DNA from 3 places in the Pseudoxanthomonas sp. P4_B2 genome. Region 1 is predicted to be linked to each of the others. Evidence: predicted binding sites of a transcription regulator. Region 1 holds the regulator's gene; each other region holds the start of a gene.
The links. Region 1 encodes HrcA, which represses chaperone genes, less so after heat shock. Its sites were predicted from a motif close to TTNGCACTCNNNNNNNNNGAGTGCNAA; they were not measured.
Positions count from the first base shown of each region.

Region 2: the regulator HrcA is predicted to act here: its motif matches at 1,232-1,258, upstream of rpoH (RNA polymerase sigma factor RpoH).
Region 3: the regulator HrcA is predicted to act here: its motif matches at 860-886, upstream of groES (co-chaperone GroES).

Region 1 is NZ_JBFUHQ010000001.1:852,302-854,556, reverse strand. Features, by position in the region: gene recN (DNA repair protein RecN) at 1-299, opposite strand, end outside; gene hrcA (heat-inducible transcriptional repressor HrcA) at 402-1,445, shown strand; gene grpE (nucleotide exchange factor GrpE) at 1,534-2,064, shown strand; gene dnaK (molecular chaperone DnaK) at 2,255-2,255, shown strand, end outside.
Region 2 is NZ_JBFUHQ010000002.1:129,538-131,792, reverse strand. Features, by position in the region: gene AC1DTQ_RS05145 (dipeptidase) at 1-1,160, shown strand, start outside; gene rpoH (RNA polymerase sigma factor RpoH) at 1,269-2,147, shown strand.
Region 3 is NZ_JBFUHQ010000007.1:202,594-204,848, forward strand. Features, by position in the region: gene AC1DTQ_RS16900 (helix-turn-helix domain-containing protein) at 1-387, opposite strand, end outside; gene groES (co-chaperone GroES) at 934-1,224, shown strand; gene groL (chaperonin GroEL) at 1,349-2,255, shown strand, end outside.

The DNA.
Region 1 (2,255 bases):
CGGCGCAGTTGGCAATCCCTGCTGCCGTCGTCGGGTGCGTTGTCGAGTTCGTTGTCGCGCAGCCAGGCCAGGGCAGGGGAAGCGTTGTCCAGGCTGAACTCGGCGGAGAGCTCAGCGCGCTCGGCGCCATGGCGCACCACCCCGCTATCGGCGCGCAACCCGGAAAGGAAACCCAGGGCGTCCACCAGCAGGGATTTGCCTGCGCCGGTTTCACCCGAAATCACGGTCATACCCGGGCCGAATTCCAGTTCGGCGGATCGGACGACGGCGAAATCCTTGAGGGCGAGGTGTCTGAGCATGGGTGCGCATTGTAGTGGCATGCGGCGCAATCTCTGAGACGGACAGCGGAGGTTTGCGCAGGGCGGCTTGCATTGGTCCATCGGGAAGGCTATCTATCCGGAATGTCTACACGCCCCGCCGATCTCGACATCCGCGCCCGCCACCTACTGCGCACGCTGATATCGCGCTACATCCGCGATGGCGAACCGGTGGGCTCGCAGACGCTGGCCCGGCATGCGGGTCTGGACGTCAGCGCCGCCACCATTCGCAACATCCTGGGCGATTTGGAAGAACTCGGCCTGCTGGCCTCGCCGCACACCTCCGCCGGTCGCATCCCCACCGCGCAGGGCTACCGCATGTTCGTCGACAGCCTGGTGCAGATGAAGCCGCTGGGCGAGGGAGAAGTGGCGCGACTGCGCTCCGAACTTCCGGCCGGCGTCGGTACCCAAGCGTTGCTGGGGAACGCGTCCGAGCTGCTCTCGGCGATGACCCATTTCGTCGGCGTGGTCAGCGCGCCCAAACGCGAGCAGTTCGCCTTCCGACATATCGATTTCGTGCCGCTGGACGGGCGCCGAGTGCTGGCGATCCTGGTGTTCGCCGACAACGACGTGCAGAACCGGGTCATCGAGCCCCGCCGTACTTACGATCCTTCCGAACTGGAGCGGGTCGCCAATTACCTGAATTCTAATTTCGCGGGCCGGCCCCTGTCCGAAATCCGCGCGACCCTGCTGCGCGACTTGCGCAATGCCCAGTCCGAGATGGAAGGGCTGCTGGCGCATACCGTGGAGCTTGCCGAACACGCCTTCGTGCCGGCGAGCGACGACATGGTGCTGACCGGGCAGACCCGACTGATTGGCGTGCAAGACCTGTCGGATCTGGACCGCTTGCGGGAACTGTTCGAAACCTTCGCCCGCAAGCGCGAGATCCTGCAGTTGCTGGAACGCACCCTGCAGGCGCCGGGGGTACGCATCTTCATCGGTGAGGAAACCGGCCTGGCCCCGCTGGATGGAGTCTCGGTGGTCACCGCGCCGTATATCGCCGGCGGGCAGGTGCTGGGTGTGCTCGGGGTGATAGGACCCACCCGGATGGCGTATGAGAGGGTGATTCCGGTGGTCCAGGCCGCCGCCGACGCACTAGGCGCGGCTATGGACGCGCCGCAACCGTAACGCCCTCCGCCTTGAATCCTGCAGCGCCGGCCCCATAGGTTCGTCTTACGCCGCCCGTTCCCCGGGGCGGCCCGCCACGGAAGCCCGCATGACCCACAGCCATAACGAATCCGATTCCGCGCCCGACAGTGTCTCCGAAGGCGAGGAAAACAGTCTTGAAAACCAACTGGCCAGCGAAGTCGAACACCTGCGCGCCGAGCTGGAGCAGACCCGCGCCGACGTGTTGCGCGAACGCGCCGACCTGGAAAACCAGCGCAAGCGCGTGAGCCGCGACTTGGAGCAGCTGCGCAAGTTCGCCAACGAACGCCTGCTGTCGGACCTGCTGCCGGTCTTCGATAGTCTCGATGCCGGCCTGGCTGCAGCGGGCAAGGAACCAGGTCCGCTGCATGACGGCCTGGAGTTGACCTTTCGTCAGCTGCTCAAAGTGGCTGCCGACAACGGCCTGAGCATGCTCGACCCGACCGGCGAACCCTTCAATCCTGAATTCCACCAGGCCGTCAGCCACGTGGAAGCACCTGGCGCCGCCCCGGACAGCGTGGTGCAGGTGTTCCAGAAGGGCTACCTGCTCAACGACCGTCTGCTGCGGCCGGCGTTGGTAGTGGTGGCCAAGCACGACTGACTATTTCCTTACCTTGTAAAGGTAAGGACGGGATGGGGGATGGTTTTCGCGCAGGCGAGCTGAATCTCGAAGGCAGGCAAACACCGTTCCCACCCAACCCTCCCCTTGAAGGAGAGGGCTTAAACCCCACATTTCATCCATCAACCCGGCGCATGGCCGGCCAAAGACAGACTTTTAGGGAGCAAGCAACA
Region 2 (2,255 bases), on a different contig from region 1:
CGAGAGCCCGGCAATTGCATGAAAGCGCCATCGTTTTGGATACGCACCTCGATACGCCTTCCAATCTCCATCGCCCGGGTTGGAACATCCTCGAGCGTCACGATCAGGATGGCGAATTCGCTCAGGTGGATCTGCCGCGGATGAAGCAAGGAGGCCTCGACGGCGGCTTCTGGGTGATCTATACGGCACAGGACAAGCGCGACGAGGCAGGCAATCGCCAGGCAAGAGATCATGGTCTGGTCAGATTGGCCGCCATCCGCGAAATGGTCGCCGCGCACCCCCAGGATTTCGAACTGGCCCTCACCGCGGACGATGCGGTGCGCATCGAAAAAGCCGGCAAGCGCGTGGTCTTCATCAGCATGGAGAACGCCTCGCCTCTAGCCAGCGATCCAAGCCTGCTTACCGCGTACCACAAGCTGGGACTGCGGATGCTCGGTATCACCCACACCAGCAATAACGATTTCGGCGATTCTTCCACCGATCCGGCCGGGCACGAATGGAACGGGCTCAGCGACAAGGGACGTGCGCTGGTCCAGGAAGCCAACCGACTAGGCATCTTGTTGGATGCTTCCCACGCCAGCGATCAGGTATTCGACCAACTCGTCGAATTATCGAAAGCGCCGATCGTGCTTTCGCACACCAGCGCCGATGCCATTTACGAGCATCCACGGAACATCGACGACGCGCGTATTCGCAAGCTGGCCGCCAAGGGCGGCGTAATTCACGTCAACGCCTACAGCGGCTATTTGATTCCGGTGCCGAAAATTCCGCAACGCGATGCGGAAATGGCAGCGCTCGACAAGCACTTCGGCGAATACAGTCAATTGAGTCCGGCGCAGATACAGCAATGGCTCCGCGACCAAGCGGAGATAGACCGCAAATATCCGGTGCCGCGCGCGAATCTGGACGACTACATGCGCCACCTGCTGCACATCCTGAAAGTCGCCGGCCCGGAACACGTCGGCATCGGCGCCGATTGGGATGGCGGGGGTGGGGTCGCCGGACTGGAGGACGTCTCGGCACTGCCGAGAATCACCGAGCGGTTGCTGGCGGCAGGTTATAGCGAGCGGGATATCCGCAATATTTGGGGTGGCAATCTGCTGAGGACGATGCGGGCGGTTCAGACCACTGCAGAAAAGAAGCGGAAAAAATCTCATTGAAAACAAATACTTGTAGAAAGATGATCAAGCCTTGCTGTTCTACCTGCGAAACGATGGAACTCTTTTCCTGTTTAGCAGTCGAACCTCGCGACTGCTAAAATGACTGCCATGAACCAGACCACTGCAGCCACCGCCATGGTGGCAAACAACCTTCCTATTCCCAGCGCGCTCGGCTCGCTCGATGCGTATATCGGCGCTGTGCACCAGATTCCGGTGCTGACGGTCGACGAAGAGCAGGAACTGGCGCGTCGATATCGCGACGCCGAAGATCTCGACGCCGCCCGTGAACTCGTGCATTCGCACCTGCGTTTCGTCGTGCACGTGGCCCGCGGCTACAACGGCTACGGCCTGCAGCTGGGCGACCTGATCCAAGAAGGCAACATCGGCCTGATGAAGGCGGTCAAGCGTTTCGATCCCGAAATGGGCGTGCGCCTGGTCAGCTTCGCCGTGCATTGGATCCGCGCCGAGATGCATGAGTTCATCCTCAAGAACTGGCGCATCGTCAAGGTCGCCACGACCAAGGCGCAGCGCAAGCTGTTCTTCAACCTGCGCAAGTCGAAGACGCGCCTGGGTTGGATGAACGATGCCGAGGTCACTGCGGTCGCTGCCGATCTCAACGTGTCCAAGCGCGAAGTGCTGGAAATGGAATCGCGTCTTTCCGGCCGCGATATCGGTTTCGATGCACCCTCCGACGAGGACGACGATCACGCGCCGCCGTCGCCGGGCGCCTACCTGATGACTCAGGACGAAGATCCGTCGCAGGCCTACGAGCGCGCCGATAGCGAAGGCAACAAGCTGGAGCTACTGCGCGAAGGCATGGCGGGTCTGGACAAGCGTTCGCGCGACATCGTCATGCGCCGCTGGTTGGATGACGACAACAAGGTCACTCTGCAGGAACTGGCGGACGAATACGGCGTGTCGGCCGAACGCATCCGCCAGATCGAGGCCAATGCGCTGAAGAAGATGAAGGCGCTGTTCGCGGCCTAAGCGGCAGCCCGGCGATATCGAAACGGCTCCGGAAACGGGGCCGTTTTTCGTTTGCGCAAGAATCGGATATCGCACGCGTCTCATCGCATTCATGCTGTCGCCACCAAC
Region 3 (2,255 bases), on a different contig from region 1:
GCGGCCGATGGCGCGGCCGGTTCGCTGCGCCGCCAATTCCTCCATGACTTCCAACAATGAAACCCGGGCGCGTAGCGGTACCTCGCGGAACGCATGCACCAGCCGGAACTCCAGCGGGTCTTCGATCAACAGGGCGTCGGCGGTGGCGATGGAGTCCAGTTGGACTTCGCGCGACAGGGACATTTCGCCGCGGCCGGTCACCAGCCACTCGAATTGCACCTGGGTCACTTCGGCCAGTTTGCGCAGGTGGGAGACGCTGGGGTTCTTTCCCAGGGGCGCTTCCCAGTGACTGACAGCGCTGCGTTGTACGCCTACGGCCTCGGCCAATTGTTTCTGCGACATCCCTGCAGCGCGGCGGGCCAGACGAATCCTTTCTTGCTGAATCATCGGCACTCCTTGGCCTAGCATCTCGGTGGGAACCCTACCTTACCGGAGACAATACGTCCCACAGAAGTCAAAAGGCTACCAACACTAAGCAGGTGACCAATATTAGACACATGGTGTCTGCTTTTGGTAGCAGTTCTGCAATTTATCTCAACATAATTGAAGAGTTACGCCTGCAAGGTACCGAAACTAACCCCATTTAGTCCCTTTTTGTCCTGCCCCTGTCTTCCCACGACGTGGCCGGATTGGTATTTGTAGCCCTGCTGGCAGGAAGTCGGCTTCGACAGGACGTCGGCGGGGGGAGAGGCGCAGGGTGAGGTAGGCCTAGCAGGGACACGACACCATCTCCACGAGAGCGCGCATGCCCCTGTCATGCGCGCTCTTTTTTTGCCTTGGGTTGGCCCTTGAATAGGGTCTGCGGGCACCCCATCTGTCTAACATCCCGGCGTCGCCGGGGTTTTTTCTGTCTGCATTGCTAGCACTCACCCGGTACGAGTGCTAACATCGCCGCCCCTTTCCCAGTGCAATCAATCACTTAAGAGGATTGAAATGAGCAATATCAAGCCGTTGTACGACCGCGTAGTCATCAAGCGCGTCGAAGAAGAGAAGTTGTCCGCTGGCGGTATCGTCATTCCGGACTCCGCCACCGAGAAGCCCATCAAGGGCAACGTCATCGCTGTCGGCGACGGCAAGGCGCTGGACAACGGCACCGTCCGCGCGCCCAAGGTCAAGGTCGGCGACCAGGTCCTGTTCGGCAAGTACAGCGGCACTGAAGTGAAGCTGGATGGCACCGACTACCTGGTGGTGAAAGAAGACGACATCTTCGCGATCCTCGGTTGATCCCTTTTGATTTGTAGAGCCGAGCTTGCTCGGCTGCTCTTGCCTCTACCAGGAAAGCATCCGAGCAAGCTCGGATCTACAAAACGAGAAGACCTGTTACCCATCAATTTTCTGGAGTTCCAACATGTCCGCCAAAGAAATCCGTTTCGGTGAAGACGCGCGCGCCCGCATGGTGCGCGGCGTCAACATCCTCGCCAACGCCGTCAAGGCCACCCTGGGTCCGAAGGGCCGCAATGTCGTGCTCGAGAAGAGCTACGGCGCTCCCACCATCACCAAGGACGGCGTCTCCGTCGCCAAGGAAATCGAACTTGCCGACAAGTTCGAGAACATGGGCGCGCAGATGGTGAAGGAAGTCGCTTCCAAAACCTCCGACAACGCCGGCGACGGCACCACCACCGCCACCGTGCTGGCCCAGGCGCTGATCCGCGAAGGTTCCAAGGCGGTCGCCGCCGGCATGAACCCGATGGACCTCAAGCGCGGCATCGACAAGGCGGTCATCGCCGCCGTGGCCGAGCTGAAGAAGATCAGCAAGCCCACCGCCGACGACAAGGCCATCGCCCAGGTCGGCACCATTTCGGCCAACAGCGACGAGTCGATCGGCAACATCATCGCCGACGCGATGAAGAAGGTCGGCAAAGAAGGCGTGATCACCGTTGAAGAAGGCTCGGGCCTGGACAACGAACTGGACGTCGTCGAAGGCATGCAGTTCGACCGCGGCTACCTGTCGCCGTATTTTGTGAACAACCAGCAGTCGATGTCGGTCGACCTGGATGACCCGTTCATCCTGCTGTACGACAAGAAGATCTCCAACGTGCGCGATCTGCTGCCCGTGCTGGAAGGCGTGGCCAAGTCCGGCAAGCCGCTGCTGATCGTGGCCGAGGAAGTGGAAGGCGAAGCGCTGGCGACTCTGGTCGTCAACACCATCCGCGGCATCGTCAAGGTCTGCGCGGTTAAGGCGCCCGGCTTCGGCGACCGTCGCAAGGCGATGCTGGAAGACATGGCCACCTTGACCGGCGGCGTGGTGATTTCCG